DNA from 3 places in the Streptomyces sp. DSM 42067 genome. Region 2 is predicted to be linked to each of the others. Evidence: riboswitches for the same ligand, from Rfam matches in the RefSeq annotation. Region 2 holds a riboswitch; each other region holds the start of a gene.
The links. A riboswitch is a leader RNA that binds a small molecule or an ion and turns the genes downstream of it on or off. The one in region 2 is predicted to bind cyclic di-AMP.
Positions count from the first base shown of each region.

Region 1: another riboswitch for cyclic di-AMP. It lies ahead of ACSMXV_RS25295 (C40 family peptidase); the one in region 2 lies ahead of ACSMXV_RS31265 (LysM peptidoglycan-binding domain-containing protein).
Region 3: another riboswitch for cyclic di-AMP. It lies ahead of ACSMXV_RS07785 (C40 family peptidase); the one in region 2 lies ahead of ACSMXV_RS31265 (LysM peptidoglycan-binding domain-containing protein).

Region 1 is NZ_CM147706.1:5,500,070-5,510,108, reverse strand. Features, by position in the region: gene ACSMXV_RS25315 (cobalamin B12-binding domain-containing protein) at 200-610, opposite strand; gene ACSMXV_RS25310 (esterase/lipase family protein) at 1,243-2,103, shown strand; gene ACSMXV_RS25305 (M23 family metallopeptidase) at 2,327-4,105, shown strand; gene pcrA (DNA helicase PcrA) at 4,125-6,587, opposite strand; cyclic di-AMP (ydaO/yuaA leader) riboswitch at 6,902-7,093, shown strand; gene ACSMXV_RS25295 (C40 family peptidase) at 7,102-8,286, shown strand; gene ACSMXV_RS25290 (hypothetical protein) at 8,413-8,766, opposite strand; gene ACSMXV_RS25285 (C40 family peptidase) at 9,137-10,039, shown strand, end outside.
Region 2 is NZ_CM147706.1:6,901,768-6,911,806, reverse strand. Features, by position in the region: gene ACSMXV_RS31275 (baeRF2 domain-containing protein) at 1-971, opposite strand, end outside; gene ACSMXV_RS31270 (inorganic diphosphatase) at 1,034-1,528, opposite strand; gene ACSMXV_RS31265 (LysM peptidoglycan-binding domain-containing protein) at 1,812-2,543, opposite strand; cyclic di-AMP (ydaO/yuaA leader) riboswitch at 2,546-2,701, opposite strand; gene ACSMXV_RS31260 (heavy metal translocating P-type ATPase) at 3,060-5,069, opposite strand; gene ACSMXV_RS31255 (ArsR/SmtB family transcription factor) at 5,253-5,639, shown strand; gene ACSMXV_RS31250 (cation-translocating P-type ATPase) at 5,782-10,039, shown strand, end outside.
Region 3 is NZ_CM147706.1:1,624,192-1,634,230, forward strand. Features, by position in the region: gene ACSMXV_RS07775 (ATP-dependent Clp protease proteolytic subunit) at 124-774, shown strand; gene ACSMXV_RS07780 (hypothetical protein) at 782-1,090, shown strand; cyclic di-AMP (ydaO/yuaA leader) riboswitch at 1,697-1,857, shown strand; gene ACSMXV_RS07785 (C40 family peptidase) at 1,861-2,334, shown strand; gene ACSMXV_RS07790 (DUF6328 family protein) at 2,448-3,116, shown strand; partial or broken gene ACSMXV_RS07795 (LysE family translocator) at 3,085-3,707, opposite strand; gene ACSMXV_RS07800 (LysR family transcriptional regulator) at 3,859-4,770, shown strand; gene ACSMXV_RS07805 (ATP-binding protein) at 5,107-5,538, opposite strand; gene ACSMXV_RS07810 (helix-turn-helix domain-containing protein) at 5,792-6,652, shown strand; gene ACSMXV_RS07815 (DUF397 domain-containing protein) at 6,662-6,898, shown strand; gene ACSMXV_RS07820 (8-amino-7-oxononanoate synthase) at 6,970-8,121, opposite strand; gene bioB (biotin synthase BioB) at 8,276-9,445, shown strand; gene ACSMXV_RS07830 (adenosylmethionine--8-amino-7-oxononanoate transaminase) at 9,474-10,039, shown strand, end outside.

The sequences.
Region 1 (10,039 bases), 1.4 Mb from region 2:
TAAGGCCCTCGGGAAGGCACCCCATCGCCTGGGGGACCTCCCAGCGGTAGCTGGGGGAGGAACGACTGCCCACCACACAAGCCACCGGAACCGTACAGAAGCCCGAGCCTGCCGGCGCTCTCACTCCAACAGCCCCTGCGAACGCCAGTCAGCCGCCGCAGGTGCCATGGGGCCAGGGCCCAGCCCAGCCCCCATGGCACTACGCCGGCTGGCGTACGTTCGCGTGGACCCAGTCCACGATCGAGGCCGTCGTGGCGCCCGGGGTGAAGATCGCGGCGACGCCCTTCTCCTTGAGCGGGGCAATGTCCGCCTCGGGGATGATGCCGCCGCCGAAGACCTTGATGTCCTCCGCGTCGCGCTCCTTGAGAAGCTCCAGCACGCGCGCGAAGAGCGTGTTGTGCGCGCCGGACAGGATGGAGAGACCGATCGCGTCGGCGTCCTCCTGGATCGCCGTGTCGACGATCTGCTCGGGCGTCTGGTGCAGGCCGGTGTAGATGACCTCCATTCCGGCGTCACGCAGCGCCCGCGCGATCACCTTGGCCCCGCGATCATGGCCATCGAGCCCCGGCTTGGCGACCACCACGCGGATCGGCCCCGTTGCCACACCCATCACTGCCTCCATGTACCGACATGCCCTCCGGCATGTACCCACTGCGCCACCGACTGCACCGGCGGCCCTGATTCCGACCGTCCACCCGACCGGCCCATGCCCCATTGCCCCCATTCCCGCCCCCTGAGAGCACGAGACCGAGCATGCGAGAGCAAGCGGAAGCACGGTTTGCGGCCGCCCTACCCGGCACTGCCCCGCCGTGCGGACACGAGGAAGTGAACGAACGTTATCGCCAGCATCCCGCAACAGGCAGTTTTACGACGGTGACCGAGGGGGAAATCACACGGTGGGACACGTTCGCCGCGCACTGCTCCGCATCCTGCGGCACCAGGCCGCAGCCGGGGCGGGCGTCAGGGGAGCCGCCTACGAGGTCGCCGGCCTCCGCGCCGTCAGCCGCTCGGCATGGCGCGCCGAGGCGACGTATCGGCTATCGCACAGGGAGCCACCGAACCACTACACAGAGCCACTATCAGAGTCGCATCCGTCAGAAAAATGGAATTACACGCACCGCAGACGGGACAAGAGCACCACCGCGCAGCCTGTGCACTGCCGACCTCCTCCATCGCGGCTGCCCACGAGGGCATACGGGGGACAGAGCCGTCCTTCGTGTGCCGACGGGAGGTCGGTCGACGATGAAGGCCACGACGGTTCTGCCCATTCTTCCGCTCTGTCAGCGTCTCTTTCCCTGGAGGCTGGCAGGGCTCTCCATCACCCTGCTGAAGGCGACGGCCCTCGAGATCGCGATACTCGCCGGTCACCTCCTGCTGTACCCCTCAGGCATCACGCAGGAGCGCAGAGCCGCCGCGGCGCTGCCTCAGCCGGATGCTCCCCAGTTGCCGACGGAGAGGAAACTCCCCGTCGTTCTGCTGCATGGCTTCATCGACAACCGCTCGGTCTTCGTACTGCTGCGGCGCTCCCTGGCCCAGCACGGCAGGCAGCATGTGGAGTCGCTCAACTACTCGCCTCTCACGTGCGACATCCGCACCGCGGCCGAACTGCTAGGCCGCCATATAGAGGAGATCTGCGAGCGCAGCGGCCATCGCGAGGTGGACATCGTGGGGCACAGCCTCGGCGGGCTGATCGCCCGCTACTACGTGCAGCGCCTCGGCGGTGATGTAAAGGTGCGCACGCTGGTCACGCTCGGTACGCCGCACTCGGGCACCCGTATAGCGCCGCTGCTGGACGCGCATCCGATCGTCCGGCAGATGCGGCCGGGTTCCGAGGTGATCGAAGAGCTGAAGCAGCCTTCACCTGACTGCCGTACGCGGTTCGTGAGTTTCTGGAGCGATCTCGACCAGATGATGGACCCGCTCGACAGTGCATGCCTCGACCACCCGGATCTGACCGCGCACAACGTGCAGGTGAGCGGGATCGGGCATCTCGCCCTGCCCGTTCACCCCGCAGTGGCCAACGGCATCCGGCAGGCGCTCGACGCGGAGGAGGCGACGAAGGCCCGCGCAGCCGGCCGAACCGATGGTCTGACGGTGGCCTGATGTCGAACGCCAGTCGAACGCAGAGCCAAAGCTCTGCCCGCAGTTCGCCGAAAGGCCACTGATTGCCCGTTTCCTGCGTGCGCGAAACCTGCCGAAGATTGTCGCGCCCGCGAACCGCCGGGTACAGTCACCGCACTGCTCTGCCCCTGGGACTGTGTGACTTCAGTGGTTAGCGCCGCGGGTTCAGACCCCAGCTCCTGCTGTCGAGGCGAAAGAGAAGTTGGTGAACGACCGTCACCCGTCGGGGACCGCAACTCCCCCGGCACCGGCCACAGACGCCGACTATGCGCGCTACGACTACGCCTCCTACGAGGGGCAGAGCGCGCAGCACGGCGGCTACACCGGGTACGACGGCTACTCCACCGACACGTTCTCCACGGGCTCCTACGCCACCGGCTCCTACACCAGCCCCGGCTTCGAGACCGATCCGCTCTTCGGCGACCTCCCCGGCGACTCGTACGACAGCGGCCAGTGGTCCGGCCTGGGAGCCGCGGCCGGGGGTGATGCCACCGGCACGTATCAGCACCAGACGGTCGCCCCGCAGGAGACGCTGAACTACGACCCGTATGCGGCGCAGCACCATGCCGCGTACGAGACCGGCAGTTATGACACGACCGGGGTCTGGGCGTCCGCCGGCTACGACCAGCTCGCCGCCCACATCCCCACGCAGGCCACCAGCCCGGATGCCACCGGCACGGGCCAGTGGGATTCGGGAGCATGGGCCGTCGACGGCCAGACCGGTCAGACCGGCCAGTGGGAGACCCACGCAAACCAAGCGTACGACCAACAGGCCTTTGAGCAGCACGATCTCGGACAGAGCGACTTCGGGCAGAGCGATTTCGGGCAGCACGACTTCGGACAGCCGCCGCTCGATACGCAGGCCTTCTCAACAGGGGCCTTCGGAGACCAGAGCTTCGACACGGGCGCGTACGACGCCACCGCATGGAACTCCGACGGCGGCTCGACGGCGTACGAGAGCGTGAACCCGGCCCCTGAGCCGGAGCCGGTCTCGGACCTCGCCCCTGAGCCGGGGCAGGAGTCGTACGAGCAGACGACCGGCGCGTTCGAGCAGGTCTCGTACGAGCAGTACGAGCAACACGACTCCCCCGAAGTCGAGTTCGCTCCCGAGGAGGGCCTCCGGGGCCACGAACGCGACCACGGCGGCGATCACCACGATCGCGATCTTCCCCTCGACGAGGCGACTTCTGAAGAGAAAGCCGCTGAACCGCTGGTCTCCACGGTGTCCTCTTCGGCCCGAGTGCCCCGCGCACGGTCCCGGCGCCGCTCCCCCGCCAAGCGTTCCGCGCTGCTCACCGTGGCCGTGCCATCCGCGTGCGTGATGGGCGTCGCGGGAATCGCGGCCGCCTCCGTGAGCAACCTGGGCAGCGACGACGACACCACGACGACCGCGGCCCCGGACACCAGCTCCGTGAAGCCGTCCGTCGCCAACAACAAGCTGGACACTCAGCTCGAGAACCTCTCCGCTGACGCGGGCGACTTCGCCGACCGGGCGAGCCGCACCCAGGAGCGCATCGACCTCAAGGCCCAGCAGGAGGCCGAGCGGAAGAGGGCTGCCGAGGAAGCGGCGCGCAAAGAGCGGCTCCGCCCGAAGTTCGCCCTGCCGGTGGCACAGCACGGACTCAGCGCCTATTACGGACAGTCGGGCATCAACTGGATGTCCGTGCACAGCGGCATCGACTTCCCCGTCTCCTACGGCACCCCTGTGATGGCCGCGACGGACGGCACCGTACGCGTGGAGTGGAATCCCGCGTACGGCAACATGGCGATCGTGACAGCCAAGGACGGTACCGAGACGTGGTACTGCCATCTCTCCAGCCACAAGATCTCGAGCGGCACCGTCAAGGCCGGTGACGTCATCGCGTACTCCGGGAACTCCGGCAACTCCACCGGGCCGCATCTGCACTTCGAGGTGCGGCCGGGCGGCGGGGCTGCGATAGACCCGCTGCCGTGGCTGCGGAGTCACGGTCTCGACCCGGCTTAGCCCTGGCGGGCTCATATTCCTACAGCTTCTCCACCGGTGCGTATCGCAGCAGCAGGCGCTTCGGCTTGGTGTCGCCGAAGTCGATCGTCGCCTCGGCGTTCGCGCCCGTACCCTTCACGCCGACCACCGTGCCCAGGCCGAACTGGTCGTGCGTGACCCGGTCCCCGACCGCCAGCGAGACCACCGGCTTCTCGGACGCCCGTCGCGTGGCGAACCCCGAGGCCCCGGAGGCCGCGCTGCGCGAGCGCGACGAGGACAGTGAGGCGGCGACACCGGCGGCCGGTCCTGAAGAGACCGGAGCGGTGGATCCCGTCCGCTTCCACTCCACGTGCTGGGCGGGGATCTCCTCCAGGAAGCGCGACGGCGGGTTGTACGCCGGCTGGCCCCAGGCGCTGCGCATCGTGGACCGCGTCAGATAGAGACGCTCCCGCGCGCGTGTGATCCCGACATACGCCAGGCGCCGTTCCTCCTCGAGCTCCTTGGTCTGGCCGAGGGAACGCATGTGCGGGAAGACGCCGTCCTCCATGCCCGTCAGGAAGACGACGGGGAATTCGAGGCCCTTGGCGGTGTGCAGCGTCATGAGCGTGATGACGCCGCTGCCCTCCTCGTCCTCGTCCGGGATCTGGTCGGAGTCGGCGACGAGCGCCACCTGCTCCAGGAAGTCGGACAGCGTGCCCGCCTCGCCCTCGGCCCGCTCCTGCTCGAACTCCAGGGCCACTGCGGCCAGTTCCTGCAGGTTCTCGATGCGTGTCTCGTCCTGGGGGTCGGTGGATGCCTGCAACTCGGCGAGGTAGCCGGTCCGTTCGAGTATGGCTTCGAGGACGGTCGCCGGGCCGACGCCGGACTCCGCGATGGTGTGCAGGTCCTCCATCAGCGTGTTGAACCGCTTGACGGCGTTGGTCGAGCGGGCCGCCATGCCGTACGCCTCGTCGACGCGGCGCAGCGCCTGCGCGAAGCTGATCTTCTCGCGCTGGGCGAGGGCGTCGATCATCGCCTCGGCGCGCTCGCCGATGCCGCGCTTGGGGACGTTCAGGATGCGGCGCAGCGGGACGGAGTCCTCCGGGTTCGACAGCACGCGCAGATACGCGAGGACGTCCCGGACCTCCTTGCGCTCGTAGAAGCGGACGCCGCCGACGACCTTGTACGGCAGGCCGACGCGGATGAAGACTTCCTCGAACACACGGGACTGTGCGTTGGTGCGGTAGAAGACGGCGACATCGCCCGACTTCGCCTCGTCCGCGTCCGTCAGCCGGTCGATCTCGTCGGCGACGAACTGTGCCTCGTCGTGCTCGGTGTCGGCGACATAGCCGGTGATCCGCGCACCCGCGCCGGCGTTCGTCCACAGGTTCTTGGGGCGGCGGCTCTCGTTGCGCTCGATGACGGCGTTTGCGGCGCTCAGGATCGTCTGGCTGGAGCGGTAGTTCTGTTCGAGCAGGATCGTCGTCGCGTCCGGGTAGTCCTCCTCGAACTGGAGGATGTTGCGGATGGTGGCGCCGCGGAAGGCGTAGATCGACTGGTCCGCGTCACCGACGACGCACAACTCGGCCGGCTCCGGGTCGTCGTCCCCTCCGGGCTGTCCCACCAGCTCGCGCACGAGGGCGTACTGGGCGTGGTTCGTGTCCTGGTACTCGTCGACCAGGACGTGCCGGAAGCGCCGCCGGTAGTGCTCGGCGACGTCCGGGAACGCCTGGAGCAGATGGACGGTCGTCATGATCAGGTCGTCGAAGTCCAGCGCGTTCGCCTCGCGCAGCCTCGACTGGTACAGCGCATAGGCCTGGGCGAGGGTCTTCTCGAAACCGTCGGCGGCCTGCGCGGCGAAGGTCTCCTCGTCGATGAGCTCGTTCTTGAGGTTGGAGATCTTGGCGCTGAAGGACTTCGGCGGATAGCGCTTCGGGTCGAGATCGAGATCACGGCAGACCAGCGCCATGAGGCGCTTGGAGTCCGCGGCGTCGTAGATCGAGAAGCTGGAGGTGAAGCCCAGCTTCTTCGACTCGCGGCGCAGGATTCGGACGCACGCGCTGTGGAAGGTCATCACCCACATCGCGCCCGCGCGCGGGCCGACGAGGTGCTCCACGCGCTCCTTCATCTCGCCCGCGGCCTTGTTCGTGAACGTGATCGCCAGGATCTGCCCGGGGTGCACGCCGCGCTCGGCCAGCAGATACGCGATGCGGTGCGTCAGCACGCGCGTCTTGCCGGAGCCGGCGCCGGCCACGATGAGCAGCGGGGAGCCGGAGTGCACGACGGCGGCGCGCTGCTCGTCGTTCAGCCCGTGGAGCAGCTCGGCTGGGTCGATGGCGGGGCGGGGCGCGCCGTCCCGGTAGTACGCGTCACGGGGCGGCGAAGGCACGTCGAACCGGCCCTCGAACAGGTCGTCCGGGATGTCCTCCGGAGCGCTGTCCTCGGGCGGCGGCGGGGGCTCCTCGTCCGCGCGCCGCGCGGGCTGGAGATCGGCCAGGAAGCTGTCGTCAAAGAGGCTGCTCATCGCTCCTCGAGTCTAGGCCGCCGCGCTGACAGTCACTGCCGCCTTGGGAAGTCGGCCGCATCGCCGTCGACAGCGGCGAGAGATCTCGACTCGGAAGCCGAACACTGGCTTGAAAAAGCCAGATAGATCCCTACAGGTGCAGATATCAGCGGTCTTTCTGCTTTGCCTAGAAGCACCCCCTACGACCCCGCCGAATGGTCAAGGTCACGAAAATGTATCGGGCATATCGAACATCAACCTTCACAGCGGCCACACGAGTTGGCTAGCGTGCCCGGCGGGCCGCCCGTACCCCCGCCGGCGAACGACGCCGGGACGGGTTGCCTCCGCCGAGTCCGGTGCGCCCTCACGGCAGCCGGAGCCGGGGACCCACTTTGACCTTGGGGTGAATCGGTCCCGTACCGAGTGCGCGCGACACCCGCGGGCACGAGGCACGGACCGTAGGGCAGCCTTCCGAACCACCCGCCCGAACCCGACAGCTAACCCGGTAGGCGGTCCACGGAAGGAGTCGCCTCTCTTGGCGTCGCACCGCAAGCCGCGGACCACCGGCCAGCTCGTCGCCGGTCTCCGCACGTCCCCCGCGGTCGGCTTCACCGCCGCCGCCCTCACCTCCGTGGCGCTCATGTCACAGACGGCGACCGCCGCGCCCGCCGAACCGAAGCCCAGCCTCGAAGAGGTCCAGAAGAAGGTCGACGACCTCTACCGTCAGGCGGGCGTCGCCACCCAGAAGTACAACGCGGCCCAGGAACGGACCGACGAGCAGCGCAAGCACGTCGACGGGCTGCTCGACGACGTGGCCAAGCGCACCGAGAAGCTGAACGAGGCGCGCCGCGAGCTCGGCTCCTTCGCCGCCGCCCAGTACCGCACCGGGGGCGTCTCCGACACCGCCACGCTGCTGCTCGCCGAGGACCCGCAGGAGTACTTCGACCAGAGCCAGCTCATGAGCCGGCTCACCAACCGGCAGAAGGAAGCGGTCGACGACTACCAGACGCAGCAGATCGAGACGACGAAGAAGCGCGAGGAGGCGACGGAGTCCCTCGCGTCGCTGACCGAGTCGCAGGCGGACCTGAAGGCGAGCAAGCAGGACGTCCAGCAGAAGCTCAGCGAGGCGCGCGAGCTGCTGTCGGAGCTGACCGCAGAGGAGAAGGCGCGGCTCGCCGCGATCGAGAAGGCGAAGGAGGAAGAGGCCAGGCGCAAGGCGGAGGAGCTGGCGCGCCGGCAGGCCGAGGAGGAGCGGCAGCGTCAGGAGGCGCAGGCGCAGGCCGAACAGGAGCAGGCCGAGCAGGAGGCTGCCACCGGTTCCGGGACGGGCACCGGGAGTGACTCCGGCAGCACCGGATCCTCCAGCTACGCCACGATGGCCGCCAAGGTCATCGACTTCGCCGAGGCCCAGATAGGGAAGCCGTACGTGTGGGGGGCCACGGGGCCCGAGTCGTACGACTGCTCAGGGCTCACTCAGGCCGCGTGGAAGACGGCCGGGGTGTCGCTGCCGCGTACCACCTGGGATCAGGTGAAGGTCGGCACGACCGTGTCTGTCGACAATGCCGAGCCGGGGGACCTGGTCTTCTTCTACGACGACATCAGCCACGTCGGGATTTACATCGGGAATGGCGAGATGATCCATGCGCCCAAGCCGGGGGCGAATGTTCGGGTCGAGTCGATTTACTACATGCCGATTCACAGCGTGGTGCGGCCCGCGTAGGTGCGGGGCGTGGGGGCGGGGGCTGCGGGTGCGTCGCGCCGGTTGGGTTCTCCGGGCTTCGCCCCCAGACCCCCGATCGCCCTGACGGGCTCGTCCTCAAACGCCGGACGGGCTATTGCTTGTCGCTCACGTCCAGAGCACCGCGATGAACACGTTCGCCATCGTCAGCAGGCCCACCAGACCGAACGACCTCTTGTCCACCTTCTCCTCGTCGCGCTTCACGTAGACGAGTCCGAGGATCACGATCAGCAGCGCCAGCTTCACGCCGATCTTGATGTTGTCGACGGGCTGGTCGTCGGCCTGGTTGAGGCCGACCAGGATCACTCCCGTGACGAGCATCGTGAGCGCGCCGTGCAGCATCGCCGGGCCGAACCGTGCCGTGCCCTCGCCCATCGCCTTCATCTGGGTCAGAAAGCCGCCCAGAAGCGAGGCGATGCCGATGATGTGCAGGCCGACGAAGAGATGGATGAGTACGTCCATGAGGCCGGAGCCTAACCGGACCACTAGCACCGGCCTCCGGGCAGGGGGGCCACTTCCGGGGCAACGGTCACAGCCGTACGGCAAGGGGGCGGCGGCCTGTCGGCGCCGCGGTCACATACGGGCACCGGGCAGTCCACTCCGGCCAGTTGCGCACATGGCGTCACCGCGGGGTGACGGAGGGGTTTAGCGTGCTTCCCCAGGTGCCCGGCTCCCCACCGCCGCCCGGGCCGAGGGCGGCAGTCGGACACCTCCGCCGAGAAGGTCCGGCGGCGGCGCGCTCCCCCTGTGCGGGCCGCCGCCGGACACCCGTCCCCATGCCGGTTCCTCGGCGGTCGTACGTCGTACGCCCCCCGGAAGGACGTGGACCCCCGTGGCAGCGCACCGGAAGCCCAGACAGCGCTCGCTCAGCGGCCATACGGCCCGCACCGCCACCACCCTCGCACTCGCCGGAGCGGCGACCGCGACGGCCTTCGACGGCGCCGGTCACGCGGCACCGGATCTCACCCCAGCCCAGGTGAAGGCCAAGGTCGACAAGCTCTACCACGAGGCGGAGATCGCCACCGAGAAGTACAACGGCGCGAAGGAGGACGCCGGCGAGACCGAGAAGGGCGTCGACGAGCTGCGCGACGAGGCGGCCCGCAGGATGGAGCAGTTGAACTCCGCGCGCGGTGCGCTGGGTTCGGCGGCGGCTGCGCAGTATCGTTCAGGCGCCGTAGACCCGGGCGTGGAGCTGGCACTCTCCTCCGACCCCGACCAGTACCTGGAGCGCGCGGCGTTGGCGGAGCGCGCCGGTCACCGCCAGGCCGCGGACGTGGCAGGCGTCCAGAAGCAGCTGCAGCAGATCGAGCAGCTCCGCGAGGAGGCCGACGGCCGGCTCGCCGAACTCACGGCCCGCCAGGCCGAACTGAAGCGGCACAAGAAGACCGTGACCACGAAGCTGGCCGAGGCTCAGCAGCTGCTCAACCGCCTCTCCGCGGGCGAGCGCGCCGGGATCTTCGGGGACGGGACGGGGGGCGCGTTCCCCGCCTCCGGTCCCGGAGGACTCGAGGCCTTCCCGGACGGATCGGCCGCAGCCCCCAACTCCCGTGCCGCCGAGGCTGTTTCCTATGCGTTCCGGGCGCTGGGCAGCCCCTACGTGTGGGGTGCCACCGGCCCCAACGCCTTCGACTGCTCCGGCCTCACCCAGGCCGCGTACCGTTCGGCGGGCGTGTCCCTGCCTCGCACGACGTATGCCCAGATCGACGCCGGCCGGCGCATCCCGCGCGCCGAACTG
Region 2 (10,039 bases):
GATTGCTCCTCGACGGCGGCCACGCCGAAGGACCGCAGGTCCACAGGGGACAGGGCGATGTGCGTCGGCGCGGGGCCGGTCCACACGCGCGCAACGAACTCCGTGTGCTCGTTCACCAGGAGGGACCTCGCCTGGCCTCGCTGCAGCGCGGCGACGGTGGCCCCCAAGCCCTCCGCCGCGCTCCCGTACCGGGCCCGGTGCGCCATGAACGTCTCCGCCTGGGCCCGGTCCCGCGCCGCCATGCGTCCGCGGAACAGCTCCCCGAGTTCCCCCTCCAGCAACGCCCGGCCCCCGTCACCTTCTCCCGCTCCGCCCTCGGCGACGATCGCGCGTTCGCTCAGGCGCCGGGGCAGTCTGTGGAGCAGGACGCCACGCGCCCACACCTCCCCGCACACGACGATCACCTCCGCACCGCCCCGGTCAGCCAGCTCCTCCAGCTCGCCCACGACCTGCGCCACGCCCCTCTGCCAGTCCGCTGCGGGGATCCGCCGACGGGAATGCGTGCCGGGGGTGACCCTGCTGATGGGCCACCGGCCCGTCTCCAGGTCGACCTGCAGTTCCTCCTGGGCGCCGGTCTCGCCTCTCAGGTCGGCGCGGTGCACGACGACAGCCGCGTACGGAATGTCCGGTGCGTGCTGAACCGCCAGCGGCATGGCGTCCGGCAGTGAGGTGAACTCGGCCAGGTCACGGACGGGCGGATCGGGCAGCTCTTCCACCAGAGCGAGCCGCCCCTGTGCCGCGAAGATCGCCTGGCCGTGCCGGCCCGGCACCGTCCTGTCGGTCCCGATCACGGCGGCCACCGCAGCGACGGTGGCGGTATCGGCCCCCTGTGCGGTCAGGTCGTCCCGCACATGACGTCGTCGCAGGTCGTTGGCTGTCTCAGGGTCCTCGATGTCGCGGGACGTATTCACATAGGCACATGCGTAGGGACCCGGCCGTGCGTACAGCGGTTCAAGAAAGGACAGCTTCACGGTTGCCTCCTGGCCTCACCCCTTGTCCTTACCGTTGCCGTTGCAGGTGCCGTCGCCCCTGGTCACACGAGGGTCTGATGGTCGGCGGCGCGTCGGCGGGACGCCTCGATCTCGGCGTAGGCCTGGTCTCGGCCCTCCCAGTGGGAACCCTCGACGGACTTGCCGGGTTCCAGGTCCTTGTAGACCTCGAAGAAGTGGGTGATCTCCAGCCGGTCGAACTCCGGGACATCGCCGATGTCCTGCGTGGCGGCGTAGCGCGGATCATGGGCGGGCACGCACAGGACCTTCTGGTCCATGCCCTTCTCGTCGCGCATGACGAACATCGCGACGGCCCGGCACTCGATGACGCAGCCGGGAAACGTCGGGTCACCGGTGATGACCAGGGCGTCCAGGGGGTCGCCGTCGCTGCCGAGGGTACCGTCTATGTATCCGTAGTCGGCCGGATACTTCGTGGACGTGAACAGCATCCGGTCCAGCCGGATCCGCCCCATCTCGTGATCCATCTCGTACTTGTTGCGGGAGCCCTGCGGGATCTCCACGATCACGTCGAATTCCACGGTGGCTCTCCTTGTCCGCGTACTCGGCCCGCCCACCGGGACCCGGCCGCTCACAGGCGCGGGTCCAGGTGGGCGTCCCCCTTGTGTCGCATCGCAGATCGGCCGCTTCCTGCCGTCCGGCTACCCCCTGGGATCGGCCGTGAACGGAATCGGTGCGCGCGTTTTCCTGGATTTGCCTGCGCACGGCCGGATACCCGGTGCGGGATTCCTGCCGTGATCTTCGGCGGAATGCGATTACGTCGGTGCGGAAAGCAGAGCGGATACGGCAGGCAGAGCAGTTACGTCAGTAGGGGCCGAAGACGTTGTCCATCGATCCGTACCTGTCGGCGGCGTAGTTGCACGCAGCAGTGATGTTGGCGACCGGGTCGAAAATGTCCATCGACGTACCGGGTACGTGATAGGCCTGGAACGTGGGGTCGATGACCTGGAGGAGGCCCTTGGAAGGTGTTCCCTTCGCGGCGTTGGAGTCCCAGTTGTTGACGGCCTTCGGATTGCCCGAGGACTCGCGCATGATGTTGCGGTGGATTCCGTCGTAGGTGCCGGGAATACCGTTCGCGGCCATGACGTCCAGCGACTCCTTGATCCAACCGTCCAGGTTGTCGGTGTACGTCTTCCCGGATGCCGGCGCGACGGTGGTCGTGGTCGCCGTCTTCGGCGTGGCCTTCTCCCCGAGCGTCAGCTTGAGGCCGGCGCGGATCTTCGACGGATCGCTGCCGATGATCGCCTTGTTGTCCTCGTACAGCTTCTTCCAGCCACCCTTGAGGTTGTGCGCGGCCGCGATCTTGACCAGGGTGTCGCCGGCAACCACCGTGTAGGTCGTCGGGCTGCCCGTCTGAGCGGCGACGACAGGCGAGAGCGCCGCTGCGGCGGTCGCGTACTGCGCCGCCGGAGCCGCGTCGGCAGTGGCCGCGGTCGCCAACGGTACGGCGAATACGGCACCACCCACACCCATGGCCATGAGGCCTCGAGCGAATGGATTGGTCCTGGGACGACGGTACTTGCCGTTTGCGCGCATGACGAATTCCTCTCCGTCGCCTGCGAGGTGAGCTGTCGGGTTCGGGCTGGAGATGCCCGGCCGCATGTGATTGCGACTTCACCCCGAGCCGGTCCTGTTTCCGGATCGGCGACTTACCTGGGTTCCCCGCTCCTGCCATACGTGGGTGATTGCGGTTTCCGGGCAGCGGCAGGATTCGGCGCGGGCCACCCGGATTGGCGCGAACGTAAGCGAGAGCGCCCGACCGGAACAAGGGCCGAAATCACAGAGAAATCCCCATTGCGAATCAAGCCGGGACAGATCCGGTTACGCGTCCGCCGCCGGGGAGCCCAACTCCCGTTGTCTGACGGCGAAATGGGCGAGGGCGCGAGAACGTCAGAGAACGGTCAGCTCGCCCTGAAGTGAGGCATATCACGGTTTGGTGGGAATTCCCCTCTTCATAACCCCACGCGAAGCACTGCAAGTTGGACCAACAGACCGAATGCGAGCTTTAGTGAGAATAAGAGCAAATCACCCATATGGGGTCAGTGGGATCGCTCACCGGTCGCCCTCCAGGACGGCCCGCTGCCAAGCCGCCTCCCTCAGCAGTCGCAGTCCGTTGAGGCCGACGATGACGGTGGAGCCCTCGTGACCGGCGACGCCGAGCGGAAGCGGAAGAGTGCCCACCAGGTCCCAGGCGACGAGGCCGCCGATGAACACCCCGGCGATCACGAGGTTCTGCACCACCAAGCGCCGTGCCCGGCGGGAGAGCGCGATCACCGCGGGCACGGTGGTGAGTTCATCTCGGACGATCACCGCGTCGGCGGTCTCCAGCGCGAGGTCCGAGCCTGCCCGGCCCATGGCGACGCCGGTGTGGGCGGCGGCCAGGGCCGGGGCGTCGTTGACTCCGTCTCCGACGACCAGGACCTTGCGGCCGGCACTCTCCAGTTCCTTCACCGCGCTCACCTTGTGCTGCGGCAGCAGACCGGCTCGTACGTCCTCGATGCCGACCTCGGCAGCGAGGTGCCCGGCCGCGCGCGGGTTGTCACCGGTCAGCAGCACCGGTGCGGCGCCGGTGAGCGCCGTCAGCGAGGCGACGGCGGCAGAGGCGTCCGGGCGCAGGCGGTCGGCGAGGCCCAGCAAGCCGACCGGAACACCGTCGGCCTGGACCAGGACCGCGGTACGCCCGCCCTTCTCCAGCTCGGCCGCGAGGATCGCCGCGTGTGCGGCAGGCGCGACCGTCGCGTCCGCCGCGTCCGTCGCCCCGTCGAGCAGCCGTGCCGGCGCGCCCACCGCGACCGGTCGCCCGTCGACGGTGGCGGTCACTCCGACGCCGGGCGTGGAGTCGAAGTCCTCCGCTGGGGACAGTGACAGGCCACGCGCGCGTGCAGCATCCACAACGGCCCGCGCCAGCGGATGCTCGCTGGGGTGCTCGGCCGCGGCCGCGAGCGCCAGCAACTCGCCCTCCTCCAGGCCGGAGCCGGGGAGCGGCCGGGCGTCGGTCACCCGCGGCACGCCCTCGGTCAGCGTGCCGGTCTTGTCGACCGCCACCGCGTCGACCTGCCCCAGACGCTCCATCACCACCGCCGACTTGACCAGCACACCGTGCCGTCCGGCATTCGCGATGGCCGACAGCAGCGGCGGCATGGTGGCCAGCACGACCGCGCACGGGGAGGCCACGATCATGAAGGTCATGGCACGCAACAGCGCCCCGGTCAGTTCCTCGCCGAACGCGAGCGGTACGGCGAACACGGCGAGCGTCGCGGCCACCATGCCCAGCGAGTAGCGCTGTTCGACCTTCTCGATGAAGAGCTGGGTGGGTGCCTTGGTCTCGGACGCCTCCTCCACCATCCGTACGATCCGGGCGATCACCGTGTCGGAGGCGTCGCGCTCGACACGGACCCGCAGCGCACCCGTGCCGTTGACAGTTCCGGCGAACACCTCGTCACCCGGCTCCTTCGCCACGGGGAGCGGTTCGCCGGTGATGGTCGCCTGGTCCACCTCGCTCGCCCCGTCCAGCACGCGGCCGTCGGCACCGACGCGCTCTCCGGGGCGTACGAGGACCGTGTCACCGACCGCCAACTCCTCGACGAGCACGGCCTGTTCGCGACCGCCCGGCGTCAGCCGGGTCGCCGTGGCCGGCGCCAGATCGAGCAGTCCGCGCACCGATTCGGCGGTCCTGGCCGTGGCCAGGGCCTCCAGCGCGCCCGAGGTCGCGAAGATGACGATCAGCAGGGCGCCGTCCATCACCTGCCCGATCGCGGCGGCGCCCAGCGCCGCGACGACCATCAGCAGGTCGACATCGAGCGTCTTGTCCTTCAGGGCCTTCAAGCCCTCCCAGCCCGGCTCCCACCCGCCCGTGACATACGCCAGCGCGTACAGCGGCCCCCAGAGCCAGGCCGGCGTTCCGGTCAGCTCAAGGACCAGCGCGATCAGGAAGAACGCGGTGGCGGCGGCGGCCCAGCGCACCTCGGGCAGCGCGAAGAACCGGGTACGCCGCCGGGGCCCGCCCGCATCGCGCGCAGGCGCGGCGAGCCCGGCCGGGGACGGAGTGAGGGTGGAAGTCATCAGCGTGGTGGTCCTTCACGAGGGACGCATGAGAGCAGAGGGATGCATACGGGCAGAGGGCATACGGCAAGACGGCATACGGGCGAGCGGTCGCACCCGCGGCTTCCACCCACCGTACAGGAATACATGAAGACTCATTCATTCCTTCATGCGTGGCGGGTCTCGCGTCCGTAGGATGAGGTAATGGGCCACGGAGCTGACACCAAAACCGCCGCCACAGCACGCGAGCGCCTCGAGACCGTGGGCGCCGCCGATGTGGCCGCCACGCTCCAGGCCCTCGCCACTCCCTCCCGGCTGCGGATCCTGACCCGCCTCCAGGAAGGGCCGTGCGCGGCGACGGAACTCGCCGACGCCGTCGGCATGGAACAGTCCGCCTGCTCCCACCAGCTGCGCCTGCTGCGCAATCTCGGCCTGGTCACCGGCGAGCGCCGCGGCCGCTCGGTCATCTACGCGCTCTACGACAACCATGTCGCCGAACTCCTGGAGCAGGCCCTCTACCACGTCGAGCACCTGCGCCTCGGCCTGCGCGACACCCCGGCCGCCGCTGTCACGACGACCACCGTGAGCTGATCTGCAGGGCCACCCCAGATGGCCTCAGGCACCTACCCGTACGACGCGGTGCGCTCGCTGCTGCGGTTGTTCGCCCCGCTGGCCGTTTCCATGGGGGCGGTTACCGTGAAATGGGCAGGACCGGCTGGGGAGGTCACCGCAGATGTCGCCGCTGTCGAACATGCGCCTTCCGGCGCTTTCGGTGCTGGGGACGCTGGCCGGTGGTGTGGCGGGCGGGGTGGCCCTCGGGGTACGCGGCGTGGCGGACGCGACCGCGCTCCTGGTCGGCCTCGACCGGCGCGATGTGTGGTCGCGGCCGGGGCGGTGCCACATCGAGGTCCACGGCGTGCACGGCCCCCGGGGGATGTGGGTGGGCCGGCTGGTGGAGCGCGCCCTGGAGGAGCATCCGGGTGTGGAGTGGGCGCGGGTGAACGCGCCGTCGGAGCGGGTGGTGGTGGCGCTGGGCTCGCCGCCCCCGTCCGAGCGGGAGCTGATCCGGCTCGTCGCGCATGCGGAGGCACACGGCATGGCGGCGCCGGCGGAGCCGAGCGAGTTCGACGAGTGGTGCCCCGAGCCGCACCATCCGAGCGAAGGGCCACGTAGGCGAAAGGAGCTCCCGGCGCTGGCCGCGGACGCGGTGGGGCTGCTGCTCTCCCTCGCCACGCGCCTGTCGCCGTGGACACCGCTGCCGGCCGAGGTGGGTGCGGTGGCCTCGGCCCTCCAGTACCACCCTCGGCTGCGGAAGTGGACCGCGCGGGGCCTGACCGGCCGGGAGGAGGCCGAGTCGGTGCTGCCGGTGCTGAACGCGCTGGCCCAGGGCGTGGCCACCCGCGGCGGAGGGCTGGTACTCGACGTCGTCGCGCGCATCTCGCAGTGGCGGGAGGCGAACGCGGACCGCGACGCTTGGGAGGCGGCCGAGCCATTCCTGTTGCGCGAGCCGGAGGACGCGGCGGCCGAGCCGATCGTGGTGGAGCGGCCGGGTCCTGTGCACCGGGACGTAACGGCGCGCTATGCCGAGCGGGCCATGGGCCTCGGCGCGCTGGCCGGCGCCGCGGCCGCGCCGTATGCCGGCTGGCGGCGCGGGCTGGCGGTGGCGCTGGCGAGCGTGCCGAAGGCGCCGGAGGCCGGACGCGAGGGGTTCGCCACCAGTCTCGGCCGGTTCCTGTCGCTGCGCGGGGTCGTGACCATGGACCGCGGCGCCCTGCGCCGGCTGGGCCAGGTCGACACCGTGGTGTTGGACGTGGAGGCGCTGCGCAGTGGCCGGCACGAGCTGACCGACCTGGTACCACTGAGGGGGGCCGATCCTGAGCAGATCTCCGACCGGCTCTTCGCCCTGTTCGACCCGGAAGCGCCCGGCCGGGTCCACCACGACGACGAGGGCTGGGTGCTGGGACCACTGGAGGGGTCGGAGCCGGTCGGGCGTCAGGCCGCGGCCCGGCTGCGACGGCGGGGCAGCGAGCAGATCCTCGGCCTGGCCAAGGCAGGGCGGCTACAAGCGGTATCGGGGGTGTCCGCGCAGGTGCTGCCGGGTGCGCAGGCCCTGGCGACGGCCGCCCGCCGCTCGGGCATCCGCGTGGTGCTCGCCGCCGACGAACCCGACCCGGCGCTCGGCTTCGTCGACGCGATGGTGCCCGCCGGTGGCCGACTGGTGGCGTCCGTGCGCGGGCTGCAGGCCGACGGCGCGGTGGTGCTGCTGATCTCGGGCAACCGCCGGGCGTTGGGGGCCTCCGACTGCGGGATCGGGATCCACCTGGAGGGGGAGCCACCGGCCTGGGGCGCCCACCTGCTGATCGGCGACGACCTGGAGGCGGCCGCGCTGATCCTGGCCGGTGTCGGGGTGGCCCGGCAGGTGGACCGGGACAGCGCCGTGCTGGCCGCGGGCGGCAGCGGCGTCGGTGCGGTCGCGGCCCTGCAGGCCCCGCCGGCCATGGCGTGCTCGCGGGGGCAGGCCGCGGGCAACACCGCCGGAGCGATCGCCTTCTGCCTGGGCCTTTGGCGGGCCCGGCAGCTGCTCGCCCGCCCGCTCACCCCGGCCGTCGAAACCGTCCCCTGGCATCTGATGCCCGCCTCGCGGGTGCTGGAGCGGTTGAACACGAGCCTCGACGGACTGACCGCCCGGGAGGCTGCGGCGCGAGCCACGGACACGTCGCTGGCCCGTGAGCCGCTGCACAGCAGCCTCCCGTCGGCGTTCATCGACGAGCTGGCCAACCCGCTCACCCCGGTGCTCGCCGCCGGGGCCGCCCTGTCCGCCGCCGTCGGTTCCCGCACCGACGCCGCGCTCGTCGCCGGGATCACCGCCACCTCCGCGCTGGTCGGTGGCGTCCAGCGGGTACGGACCGAGCGCGCCCTGGCCGAGCTGACCGCCCGCTCCGCGCTCGGCGCGCGGGTGCGCCGCGCGGGTGCCGAACTGGTGCTCTCCGCCGAGGAGTTGGTGCCGGGGGACGTCATCGTGCTGCGGCCCGAAGACGTGGTACCCGCCGACTGCCGACTGCTCCAGGCCGAGGGACTGGAGGTCGACGAGTCCTCGCTGACCGGCGAGTCGCTGCCCGTGGCCAAGGACCCGGCGCCGGTGGTAGCCGCGCAGATCACCGACCGCACCTCGATGCTCTACGAAGGCACCACCGTCACCGCCGGGGAGGCGATCGCCGTCGTCGTGGCCACCGGGGCGGCCACCGAGGTCGGGCGCAGCATCGCCACCGCCCGCCAGGCGGCCCCGGTGACCGGCGTCGAAGTGCGCCTGAACAAGCTGACCAAGGCGAGCCTGCCGGTCGCGATCGCCTCCGCGGCCGCGGTGACCGGATCCGCGCTGCTGCACGGGCAGCCGCTGTCCAACAGCCTCGCCTCCGCGGTGAACCTGGCCGTCGCCTCCGTCCCCGAAGGGCTGCCGTTCCTGGTCAACGCCGCCCAGCTGGCCGCCGCCCGCCGCCTGGCCGACCACGGCGCCCTGGTGCGCAACCCCCGCACCATCGAGGCCCTCGGCCGCGCCGACGTGCTGTGCTTCGACAAGACCGGCACCCTCACTCAGGGCAGGCTCCAACTCACCGCCGTCAGCGACGGGAACCGGCCTCTGACCGTCGACCGGCTCCCTCTCTCCCACAAGGTGATTCTGGGCGCCGCGCTGCGCGCCACCCCGCCCGCCCGCCATGCCGAGCCCATGGCCCACCAGACCGACCACGCGGTGGCCGCCGGGGCCCGCCGGGCCCGGGTGTCGGTGACCCGCGGCGCTCCCCGCTGGCGCCGTACCGACGATCTGCCTTTCGAGTCTTCCCGCGCCTACCACGCCACCGCCGGCCGCACCCAGCGCGGCCTGCTGCTCAGCGTCAAGGGTGCCCCGGAGAACATCCTGGCTCGCTGCCGGTACCGGTTCTGGGACGGCAAGGACATCGCCCTCGACGACGCCGCACGCAAGGAACTCACCGCCGCCACCGAGGAGCTCGCCGGTGCCGGCCGCCGCGTCCTCGCCGTGGCCGAACGCCCCCTGCGGGCGGGTGAGGAGCTCACCGACGAGGCCGTGGACGACCTGGCCTTCCTCGGCTTCCTCATCCTGGCGGACCCGGTTCGCCCCGGTGCCGCCCCGGCCACCGCCCGGCTGCGCGAGGCGGGGGTGCAGACCGTCATGCTCACCGGCGACCACCCCGCCACCGCAGACGCCATCGCCGCCTCCGTCACCGGGCAAGCGGAGCATGTCGTGTGCACGGGGCCGGAGTTGGACGACCTCAGCGACGACCAACTCGACGCCCTGCTGCCGACCGTGGACGTGATCGCCCGTTGCAGCCCGCATCACAAGGTCCGCATCGTCCAGGCGTACCAACGTCTGGGCAAGGCCGTGGCGATGACGGGCGACGGCGCCAACGACGCCCCCGCCATCCGCCTCGCCGATGTGGGCATCGCCCTCGGGCGCCGCGGCACCCCTGCCGCCACTGCGGCCGCCGATCTGGTCATCAGCGACGACCGGCTGGAGACCATCGTCGCCGCTCTCACCGAAGGCCGCGCGATGTGGACCTCGGTCAGGACGGCGCTGGCCATCCTCATCGGCGGCAACCTGGGCGAGGTCACCTTCAGCGTGCTCGCCTCCGCCGTTACCGGCAACGCCCCGCTGAACGCCCGTCAGATCATGCTGGTCAACCTGCTGACCGATCTCGCCCCCGCCGTCGCCATCGCGGTGCGGGCACCAGCCGAAGAGGCCGGGGAGCAGCTGCTCCAGGAGGGCCCCCACCAGTCGCTGGGCGCCGCGCTGAACCAGGAGATGCTGCTGCGCGGCCTGACCACCGCCCTCGGTGCGGGCCTCGCCTGGGTGGTCGCCCGCATCACCGGCACCGAGCGCCGCGCGAGCACCGTCGCCCTCGCCGCCGTGGTCGGCACCCAGCTCGCGCAGACCCTCACCAGCGGCAGCCTGGACCGCAACGTCCTCCTCGCCGGCC
Region 3 (10,039 bases), 5.3 Mb from region 2:
TTTTTACAGAGCTGGTTCTGCTGCACAGGCCTGCGTACGGGACCGCATGGCCACCACATGAACGTCGTGATCAACGTCGCGGCGAGACCTCCGCCGAGGCCCCGCCATGAGGAGGCGCCTGCCATGAACCGACCGACCGGTACCGGCCCGACGGCCCGCTATGTCCTGCCCGAGTTCACCGAGCGCACGACGGCGGGCCATCGGACCCTCGATCCGTACTCGAAGCTCCTGGAGGAGCGGATCGTCTTCCTCGGGACGCCGATCGACGACACGTCCGCGAACGACGTGATGGCGCAGTTCATGCACCTCGAGTACACGGCGCCGGACCGCGACATCTCGCTGTACATCAATTCGCCCGGCGGCTCGTTCAGCGCGATGACGGCGCTCTACGACACGATGCAGTACGTCAGCTGCGACGTGGAGACCATCTGCCTGGGCCAGGCCGCATCCGCGGCCGCGGTACTGCTGGCCGCCGGCACGCCCGGCAAGCGGTTCGCGCTGCCCGGCGCGCGCGTGCTGATCCACCAGCCGTCGCTCTCGGAGCCCGTGCAGGGGCAGGCGGACGACCTGGCGATCCAGGCGCGCGAGATGATGCGCACGCGTGAGCTGCTGGAGGAGATGCTGCAGCGCCACACCGGGCAGAGCCTGGAGCGCATCCGCTCGGACATCGAGCGGGACAAGATCCTCGACGCGCGGGACGCCGTCGAGTACGGGCTCGTGGACCGGATCATCCCCAGCCGCAAGGCGTCGCTGGCGCCACACGGCGCGAGGTGAGCCGCCGATGCTGCCACCCGAACTGCCGCCCTTGCCCGCGCTGACCCGCGCCGAGGGCGAACTGATCGACCGTTACCTCGAAGTGGTCGACCTGCTGGGCCGGATCAACCCGGCGCGCGCCCACGACACCTACGGCGGGCTGCGTGCGGCTCAGGCGCTGGTGGGCGCGGCGGCGGCGCTCCGGGACGCGTTGGCACTGATGCATCAGCGGGGAGAGACCGAGGTGCATACGCCGACGCTTGCGCGTGCCCTGCGGGTGCTGGACGGGGAACGCCGCGCGGCGCGGGTCACCGTGCCGCCGCCCAGGAGCGATTGATTCCGGCACGGGACCGGATCACGTCGATTCGAGATGGTTTGACGACCGGTCAGGGCCGATCGCGTACCGCGTCAGGGCCGATCACGGACCGCGTGAGGGCCGGACAAGCCCGACCAGGGACCGCACTGTGCCCCACAGCGGATCCCGACCGGTGACCGCACGATGCCCGACAGGACACCCCACCGGTGACCGCACGATGCCCGGCAGGGACCCCCCAGTGGCCCCGACGAGCCCTCACCATCCCATCGACCGCGCCGTGATGCTTCGCGGGACCGTCCGGACCGGATTTGAAACGGCCCAGTCGGGCTACCCTCGATCGGCGTAGAAAGCGATAGACATTTTCGGTCGGCAAACTTGCGCAACATGCGTACGCGACGATCGGAATGTTGCCTTTCGGTGCTGGTCCGGCGTTCGTCGGGCCCTTCGCCGGTCATTCGCAAACTCGCCTGTCCACCCGAACGGGTGCGTGGTGAGGAGCTTCACACATCGCCGGTTCGACTCGGATTTCAGGCCATGTGTGCGTGAAGATCCCTTCCGACGACAAGCCCCCGCCGCCGCGGCGGGGCGGTCCGGGCGGACGCCGAGTCCTGCCGCCGTCCGGATGCCAGGTCGACATCGGTGGATCGGCAGGAGTGGAGGACCCAGCACGGCGGGCAGCCCGGACACGCTCCGGGAGGCCCTTGGGGTGAAGCCGCACCACGCGGCCGGGCATCTTCGCCTGTCCGAACCCGACAGGTCATCCTTCACAGGCGGCTGACGAAGGGCTGCGCATGACTGCGCTCAATCGTTTTCCGTCTCTGATGGCCCGCGCCGGCACCGCATCGGCGCTCACACTCGCCGCATTGGGCGGAACCGTCGTGGTTCCGGGCATCGCCTCCGAGGCGGAGGCCGCAACGGTCGCAAACAAGGCACTCAAGATCGCGGCTTCCAAGAAGGGCTCCCCGTACCGGTGGGGAGCCACCGGGCCGCGCCGGTTCGACTGCTCCGGACTCACGCTCTACTCGTTCAAGAAGGCGGGCAAGAAGCTGCCGCGTACCGCGGCCCAGCAGTACAACAAGACCCATCACCTGTCCGCGAAACAAGCGCGCCCCGGAGACCTGGTCTTCTTCCACTCCGGCAAGTACGTGTACCACGTCGGCATCTACGCCGGTAAGGGACGCATCTGGCACTCACCCAAGTCCGGGGACGTGGTGCGCCTGCAGAAGATCTGGACGAAGAGCGTCTGGTACGGCAGGGTGCGCTGATCCCGCGGCCGGAGCGCTCATGGCGTACTCCCGGCCGGGCGGGCGGCGGCCGACCGGCTTCGGCCGCCGCCCGCCGGGTGCGTGAGAAGCGCCGAGGAGGTCACTCGTCAGGTATGGCTGAGGACCGTTCCGGACAGCCGGCGCGCCGCGAGACCCGCTTCGAGCGCGCCGACCGCAACTTCAGCGAGCTGCTGCAGGAGCTGAGGGTCACGCAGACGGGCGTGCAGATCCTCTTCGCGTTCCTGCTGACACTCGCGTTCACGCCCCGCTTCCCGTCGCTCGACACGCTGCAGCGCGTCACCTACGTGACCACGCTGCTGCTGGCCGTACTGGCCGCCGCCCTGTTCACGGCGCCGGCCGCGCTGCACCGATCGCTGTTCCAGCAGCACGCCAAACCGCAGATCGTGCGGTGGTCCTCGGACCTCGCACGGGCCGGCATGGTGGTGCTGGCTCTCGCACTGACCGGGTCGGTCCTGCTCGTGGTGGATGTGACGCTCGGCCGGGTCGGCGGCTTCCTGGCGGGCGCGGGCACACTGCTGGTGTGCGTGGGGCTGTGGGGCGCACTGCCGCGGGTGGTCCGTCGCGAGCTGGTACCTGCGCGCGCGGCGGCGTCGGCGGTGAACATGCCGAAGGACGCGGACGACGACGAGGGCACGGACGACGACGAGGACGAGGACATCGGGCGATCAGAGGACGTCAGGCCGGCGGAGCGCCGAGGGCCGTCGGCAGACATCGGGGCATCGGAGGGTGTCAGGTCATCAGCGGAGCGGCGAGAAGGCTGATCCCCAGGGCGGTCAGCGCGGTGCCCGTGACCGCCGCGACGGCGCGCGCCGCACGCGGTCTGCGCAGCCATCGGCCGAGCCGGTCCACCAGGAGCGCGACCATCGGAAACCAGAGCAGGCCGAGGACGACGACGATCAGCGCGAGCAGCAGAGTCCGCGGCATCGCGGGGCTGCCCGCGGGCACGAACTGGGGTAGCAGGCTGAAGAAGGTGATCGGCGCCTTCGGGTTGAGCGCATTGGTGAGGAACCCCTGACGCAGACCCCCGCCCGCGGTGGCCTTCTCCTCCCCGGCGTCCTCCGCAGGGCTCGGCCGCGCAACGGACTGCAGGGTACGGACGCCCAGGTACAGCACATAGGCGCCGCCCATGAGCTGGAGCACGCGGAAGAGCGCGGGCACGGCCGCCAGGACCGCCGCGACTCCGGCGACGGCGAGCGCGGTGTGGAACAGCAGTCCGCCCGCGATGCCCAGCGCACACGCCACTCCCATGCGGCGTGACACCAGGGCATTGCGCACCACGACGGTGAAGTCGGCCCCGGCATGGCGACCATGCCGGCGGCGACACCGGTGAAGGCGAGCAGTTGGGCATCCATGACGACCAGCCTGCCGCCTCCCAGCCTTCAGTAGGTATGCAGACTTTCCTCAGCTAGCCTTAAGGAGCCCTTTAGCCTCGCTCGTCCACGCCGCTCAGTCACGCGCACTCGGCCGCGTGTCCGCGAGGCTGGCCACCTCGGGAGGTGCAGCGTGTACGACCCCACACGGCTCGCGGCACTCGTGGCCGTCTCGGAGGCCGGTTCCATCACCCGGGCCGCGGAACGGCTGGGATACACGGTGCCGGCGCTGTCCCAGCAGCTCGCCAAGCTGGAGCGCGAGGCGGGCGCGGCGCTGCTGGTGCGCCACCACCGCGGGACGCGACTGACCGGCGCGGGAGAGCTGCTGGTGGCGCGGGCGCGGCGGGTGCTGGACGAAATGGACCGGGCCCGCCACGAACTGGCGCAGCTGTCGGGCCTGTCCGGCGGCCGACTGCGAGTGGGCACCTTCACCACGGCCGGCATCCATCTGCTGCCTCCGGTACTCAGCGCGTTCCGCCGGGCCCATCCGGACGTCGAGCTGGCCGTCTCGCAGTACGAGCCTCCGGAGGGCGTCACGGCGGTCGCGGCCGGGCGTGCCGACCTGGCGCTGACGCACGCCTACGAGCCGGCGGAGCCGGTACAGCTGCCCGCCACCGTGGCGGCGGAGCCGGTGCTCGTCGAGGAGTTGGTGCTGGTGACCGCGCCCGGGCACGCGCTGGCCGCCGGCTCGGCGCGCCTACCGCTGGCCGAGCTGGCGGGGCAGCCGCTGATCAGCATGGCGCCGACGCTTCCGCCGCGACGCGGGGTCGAGGCCGCGCTGGCACAGGCCGGCGCGACGCCCGCGGTGCTGGTCGAGAATCCGGGTTACGCCCTGGTCTGCGCACTGGTCAGTGCGGGGCTCGGGGTCGCCGTGGTGCCCGAGATGGTGGCCCGCACGGCGACCACGCCGGTGGGGATGCGGCTGCTGGAGCCGGGGAGTCTGCGCCGGACGATCTCGGTCGTGTACCGGACGGGCGAGACGGCGCCCGCGGCGGACACGTTCCGGGCGTTGCTGCGCGGCGCGTTCGGCCGCTCAGCGGCCTGATCGGCCTGAGCGGACTGTCGCGTCGGCCCGGCTCCCCGCGCTTCACAGCCTGACCGCACCACTACCCGCGTTGGCGGTTGGCCGGGCGCCCGCCACCGGCAGTCTTCACAGCTGGACCGGCACCACCACCGGCGGTCTTCACTGCTGGACCGTGACCGCCACCGGCGGTCTTCACTGCTGGACCGTGACCGCCACCGGTGGTCTTCACAGCTGGACCGTGACCGCCACCGGTGGTCTTCACTGCTGGACCGTGACCGCCACCGGTGGTCTTCCCAGCTGGACCGTGACCGCCACCGGCAGTCTTCACAGCTGGACCGGCACCGCCACCGGCAGTCTTCACTGCTGGACCGTGGCCTCCCACGGCAGTTCGATCCACACGGTCTTGCCGCCCTCCGCGGTGCGGCTGACCGAGAGCCGGCCGCCGCATTCGGCCGTGAGCCATCGGATGATGACCAGGCCCCGGCCGTTGTCCTGCTGGACGGCGGCGGGCAGTCGCCTCGGCAGGCGCGGGTGGCTGTCGGTGACGCCGATGCGCAGCTGCTCGTCGCGCTCCAGCTCGACGTCGACCGTGAACGTGGGTGATTGTCCGAAGGTGTGCTGAACCGCGTTGGTGGCGAGTTCGGACACGATGAGCCGGACCGAATCGGCGACCTCCGCATCGCCCGGCAGTCCCCATTCCGCGAGGACTTCGATGACGTACTTGCGCGCCGCGGGGACCGAGGCGGGATCGCTCGGCAGAGTGACGGATGCTTCCTGATGGTCTGCCATGGCGGCGTCGTCCCTTTCCCACCGGGGCCGGACTCCGACGCGTCGCGGATGGTTCGGGGACGGTCCCGGTCCGGTGCTGCGCGACAGCCTGCCACTCCTGGAGGGTCACAGGCGGCGATCCCCCTGGATATGCATATATCTGTCGCTCGAAGCGGTGAACTCTGCTAGAGACAACCGTATTTGGAGCCGGAGCCGCACTCCTCTACCGTCGGCGCATGCATCGGCTGGTACCGCCGGTCGGGAGGAGACGGGTATGCCATACGGTACCGCGGTCCGCCGCCGCAAACTCGGCGCGGAACTGCGCGCCCTGCGCAGCCGGGCGGGGCTCACCAGCTGCGAGGCCGCCCGCCTCGTCGGCTGGCACCAGTCGAAGGTCAGCCGCATCGAGACGGGCCGCAGCAGAGTCAAGGCGTCGGACGTGAGGCTGCTGCTCGACGCGTACAGCGTCCGGGATCCCGCGCTGCGGGACCTGCTCGTCGCAATGGCGGGCCCGGGAGGCGGTGATGGACGCACGCACTGGTGGCAGGCCTACGGGGATCTGCTGCCGCCCGAATACCGGGACTTCATCCGCTTGGAGTCGCAGGCCGATCGCATGCGCACCCTGGAGACCACCGTGGTGCCGGGGCTGTTCCAGACGCCGGATTACGCGCGGGCCGTGACGCGGGCGGCGCTGGTCGGCCTGCCGGATGCCCAGGTGGACGCGCTCGTCGAGGTGCGGTTGGCTCGGCAGGAGGTCCTGCGCAGGGATCCGCCGCTGCAGGTGAGCGCCGTACTGGACGAGGCAGTGCTGCGGCGGGCCGTGGGCGGGCCGGGCGTGATGGAGCGGCAGCTCTACCGGTTACTGGAGGCTGCCCGGCTGCCCCATGTGCGCGTTCAAGTGCTGCCGTTCGCCGCCGGTGAGCACATAGGGGTCACCGGCCCTTTCGTTATCTTGTCATTTTCGAACATTTCCGATCTCGATGTTGTCGTTCTCGACCACTTGACGAGTAGCCTCTACCTCGAAGGGACACAGGACCTGAAGGCGTACGCCAATGCCTTCAACTCGCTTCAGAGAGTGGCCCTTTCGCCCGAGGACTCATTGGAATTCATCGCCGGGACATGTGACGGCGCCTAGGAGGGCACCATGTCTGCTCTGCCTCGGTACATACCTTCCAGCACCTCGCTGCACAGCGGCCCATGGCGGCGCAGCAGCTTCAGCACGGGAATGAACAACTGCGTGGAGACCGCCGAGATCGGCGCCGGCCCGCTGGCCGGGCTGCTCGCCGTGCGCGACTCCAAGCAGCCGGCCGGACCCGCTCTGCTGTTCTCCGCAGCCACCTGGAACGACTTCCTGGACACGCTTCAGCCCACCGGCACCTGACCTGAGCGGTCACCCACCTGACCGCGGTGTCGAACACCCGCCCAATGCGCCAGGGACACGCGACCTCTGTGTCACTCACCCGCTGCCGGGGGTGCGGTGCGGCTGATCACCCGTACCGCTTCGGCGATCTGCTCCTCGGTCAGGTCCGCACGGGCGGTCAGCCTCAGACGCGAGATGCCGTCCGGCACGGACGGGGGCCGGAAGCAGCCCACCGCGAGACCTGCGCCGCGGCAGTCCGCGGCCCACTGCACGGCCAGTTCGGGCGACGGGGCACGTACGGAGACGACGGCCGCGTCCGGGCGTACCGCCTGCAGGCCTTCGGCCGTGAGCCGGTCGTGCAGGGTGGTCGCGACCTCGTGGGCGCGCGCGCCGCGCTCCGGTTCCCGGCGAAGCAGACGCAGCGCGGCGAGCGCGGCTCCGGCGGCGGCGGGGGCCAGGCCCGTGTCGAAGATGAAGGTACGGGCGGCGTTGACGAGGTGGTCGATGACCTTGGCGGGGCCGAGGACGGCGCCGCCCTGGCTGCCGAGGGACTTGGATAGGGTGACGGTCACGACGACGTCCGCCGCCCCCGCGAGGCCGGCCGCATGCGGCGCACCCCGGCCGCCGTCGCCCAGTACGCCCAGTCCGTGCGCGTCGTCGACGATCAGCCCGGACCCGAACTCCCGGCAGACTTCGGCGAGTTGGGCCAGCGGCGCCGCGTCGCCGTCCACGGAGAACACCGAGTCGGACACGGCGATCGCGGGACCCTGGTGGGCGTCGAGCGCCTTGCGTACGGCCTCGGTGTCCCCGTGCGGCACAACCTGTACCGATCCGCGAGCGAGTCGGCAGCCGTCGATCAGTGAGGCGTGGTTGCCCGCGTCCGACACGATCAGCGAGCCATGCGGGGCGAGCGCGGTGACCGCGGCGAGGTTGGCGGCGTATCCGGACGACAGCACGAGAGCGGACTCGAACCCGCAGAAGTCGGCGAGTTCGTGCTCGAGTTCGGCATGCAGCTCGGTGGAGCCGGTGACCAGCCGGGAGCCGGTGGCGCCCCCGCCCCAGCGGCGGGCCGCGGCGGCCGCTGCCTCGGTGATCTCCGGGTGGCGGGCGAGTCCCAGGTAGTCGTTGCTCGCCAGATCGAGGAGCGGCGAGTCGGCCGGGCGCGGCCGCAGGGTGCGTACCAGTCCGGCACGGCGGCGGACGTCCGCCTGCTCGTCCAGCCAGTCGAACGGCGTTCTCGCCATGGAGGTCCTCCGGCGCCATGTCGTTTTGTAGGCAGTGCACAGACACTAGCGGTGCGACCACGAGGTCAGGGTGTGGCAATACCCACACCTCGAACGGTCTCTGTTGTACGGAACCTCCTTGGCCGGAGCGGCGGCTTACGTCAGGATCAGCGCCATGGACCTGCTGAACACGCTGGTGGACAAGGGGCTTCGGCGCGAGCTGCCGACCCGCGACGAGGCGCTGGCCGTGCTGGCCACCTCCGACGACGAACTCCTCGACGTAGTGGCCGCGGCCGGCAAGGTGCGCCGGCACTGGTTCGGGCGGCGGGTGAAACTCAACTATCTGGTCAACCTCAAGTCGGGCCTCTGCCCTGAGGACTGCTCGTACTGCTCGCAGCGGCTCGGCTCCAAGGCGGACATCCTCAAGTACACCTGGCTGAAGCCCGACGAGGCGTCACAGGCGGCGGCCGCAGGAGTCGCTGGCGGCGCCAAGCGCGTGTGTCTGGTGGCGAGCGGCCGGGGGCCGACGGACCGGGACGTCGACCGCGTGTCGAAGACCATCGAGACGATCAAGGAACAGAACGAGGGCGTCGAGGTGTGCGCCTGCCTCGGGCTGCTCTCCCAGGGCCAGGCGGAGCGGCTGCGCGCGGCGGGTGCCGACGCCTACAACCACAACCTGAACACGTCCGAGGGGACGTACGGCGAGATCACCACGACGCACACGTACGCCGACCGGGTGGACACGGTGCAGCAGGCCCAGTCGGCCGGGCTCTCGGCCTGCTCGGGGTTGATCGCGGGCATGGGCGAGTCGGACGAGGACCTGGTGGACGTGGTCTTCTCGCTGCGCGAGCTCGACGCCGACTCGGTCCCCGTGAACTTCCTGATCCCCTTCGAGGGCACGCCGCTCGCGAAGGAGTGGAACCTCACGCCCCAGCGCTGTCTGCGCATCCTCGCCATGGTCCGGTTCGTCTGCCCGGATGTGGAGGTGCGTATCGCGGGCGGCCGTGAGGTCCATCTGCGCACGATGCAGCCGCTCGCGCTGCACCTGGCCAACTCCATCTTCCTCGGCGACTATCTGACGAGCGAGGGCCAGGCCGGCAAGGCGGACCTGGAGATGATCGAGGACGCCGGTTTCGAGGTCGAGGGCACGGACACGGTGACGCTGCCGGAGCACCGGGCCGCGGCCACTGGCTGCGGCTCCCACGAGGGCGGCGGGTGCGCGCCGTGCGGCGGGCCGACTCTCGAGGAGGCGTCGGCTCCCGAGGCGTCGGTTCCCGAGGCGCGTACGGATCTGGTGGCGGTACGCCGCCGGGGCGCCGGAACGGATCTCGCGCCCAATGCCTGAGCGTCGCCCCATGCCTGAGCGTCGCCCCATGCCGGAGCTGCCTGTGCGCGATCTGCTGGAACTCGACCGGCGGCACGTCTGGCACCCCTACGGGCCCATGCCGGGCCGCGCGGAACCGCTCGTCGTGGAGTCGGCGAGCGGGGTCCGGCTCAGGATGGCGGACGGTTCGGGCGAGCTGGTGGACGGGATGTCGTCCTGGTGGTCCGCTGTCCATGGCTACAACCACCCCGTGCTCAACGAGGCCGTACGCGATCAGCTGGGGCGGATGAGCCATGTCATGTTCGGCGGGCTGACCCACGAGCCCGCCGTGCGGCTGGCCAAACGACTTGTCGATATGTCACCGGACGGCCTCGAGCATGTCTTCCTCGCCGACTCCGGCTCCGTGTCGGTCGAGGTCGCCGTCAAGATGTGCCTGCAGTACTGGCGTTCGCTGGGTCAGCCGGCCAAGCAGCGGCTGCTGACGTGGCGCGGCGGGTACCACGGAGACACGTGGCAGCCGATGTCGGTGTGCGACCCCGAGGGCGGGATGCACGAGCTGTGGTCGGGCGTGCTGCCGCGCCAGGTCTTCGCGGACGCGCCGCCGGTCGCGTACGA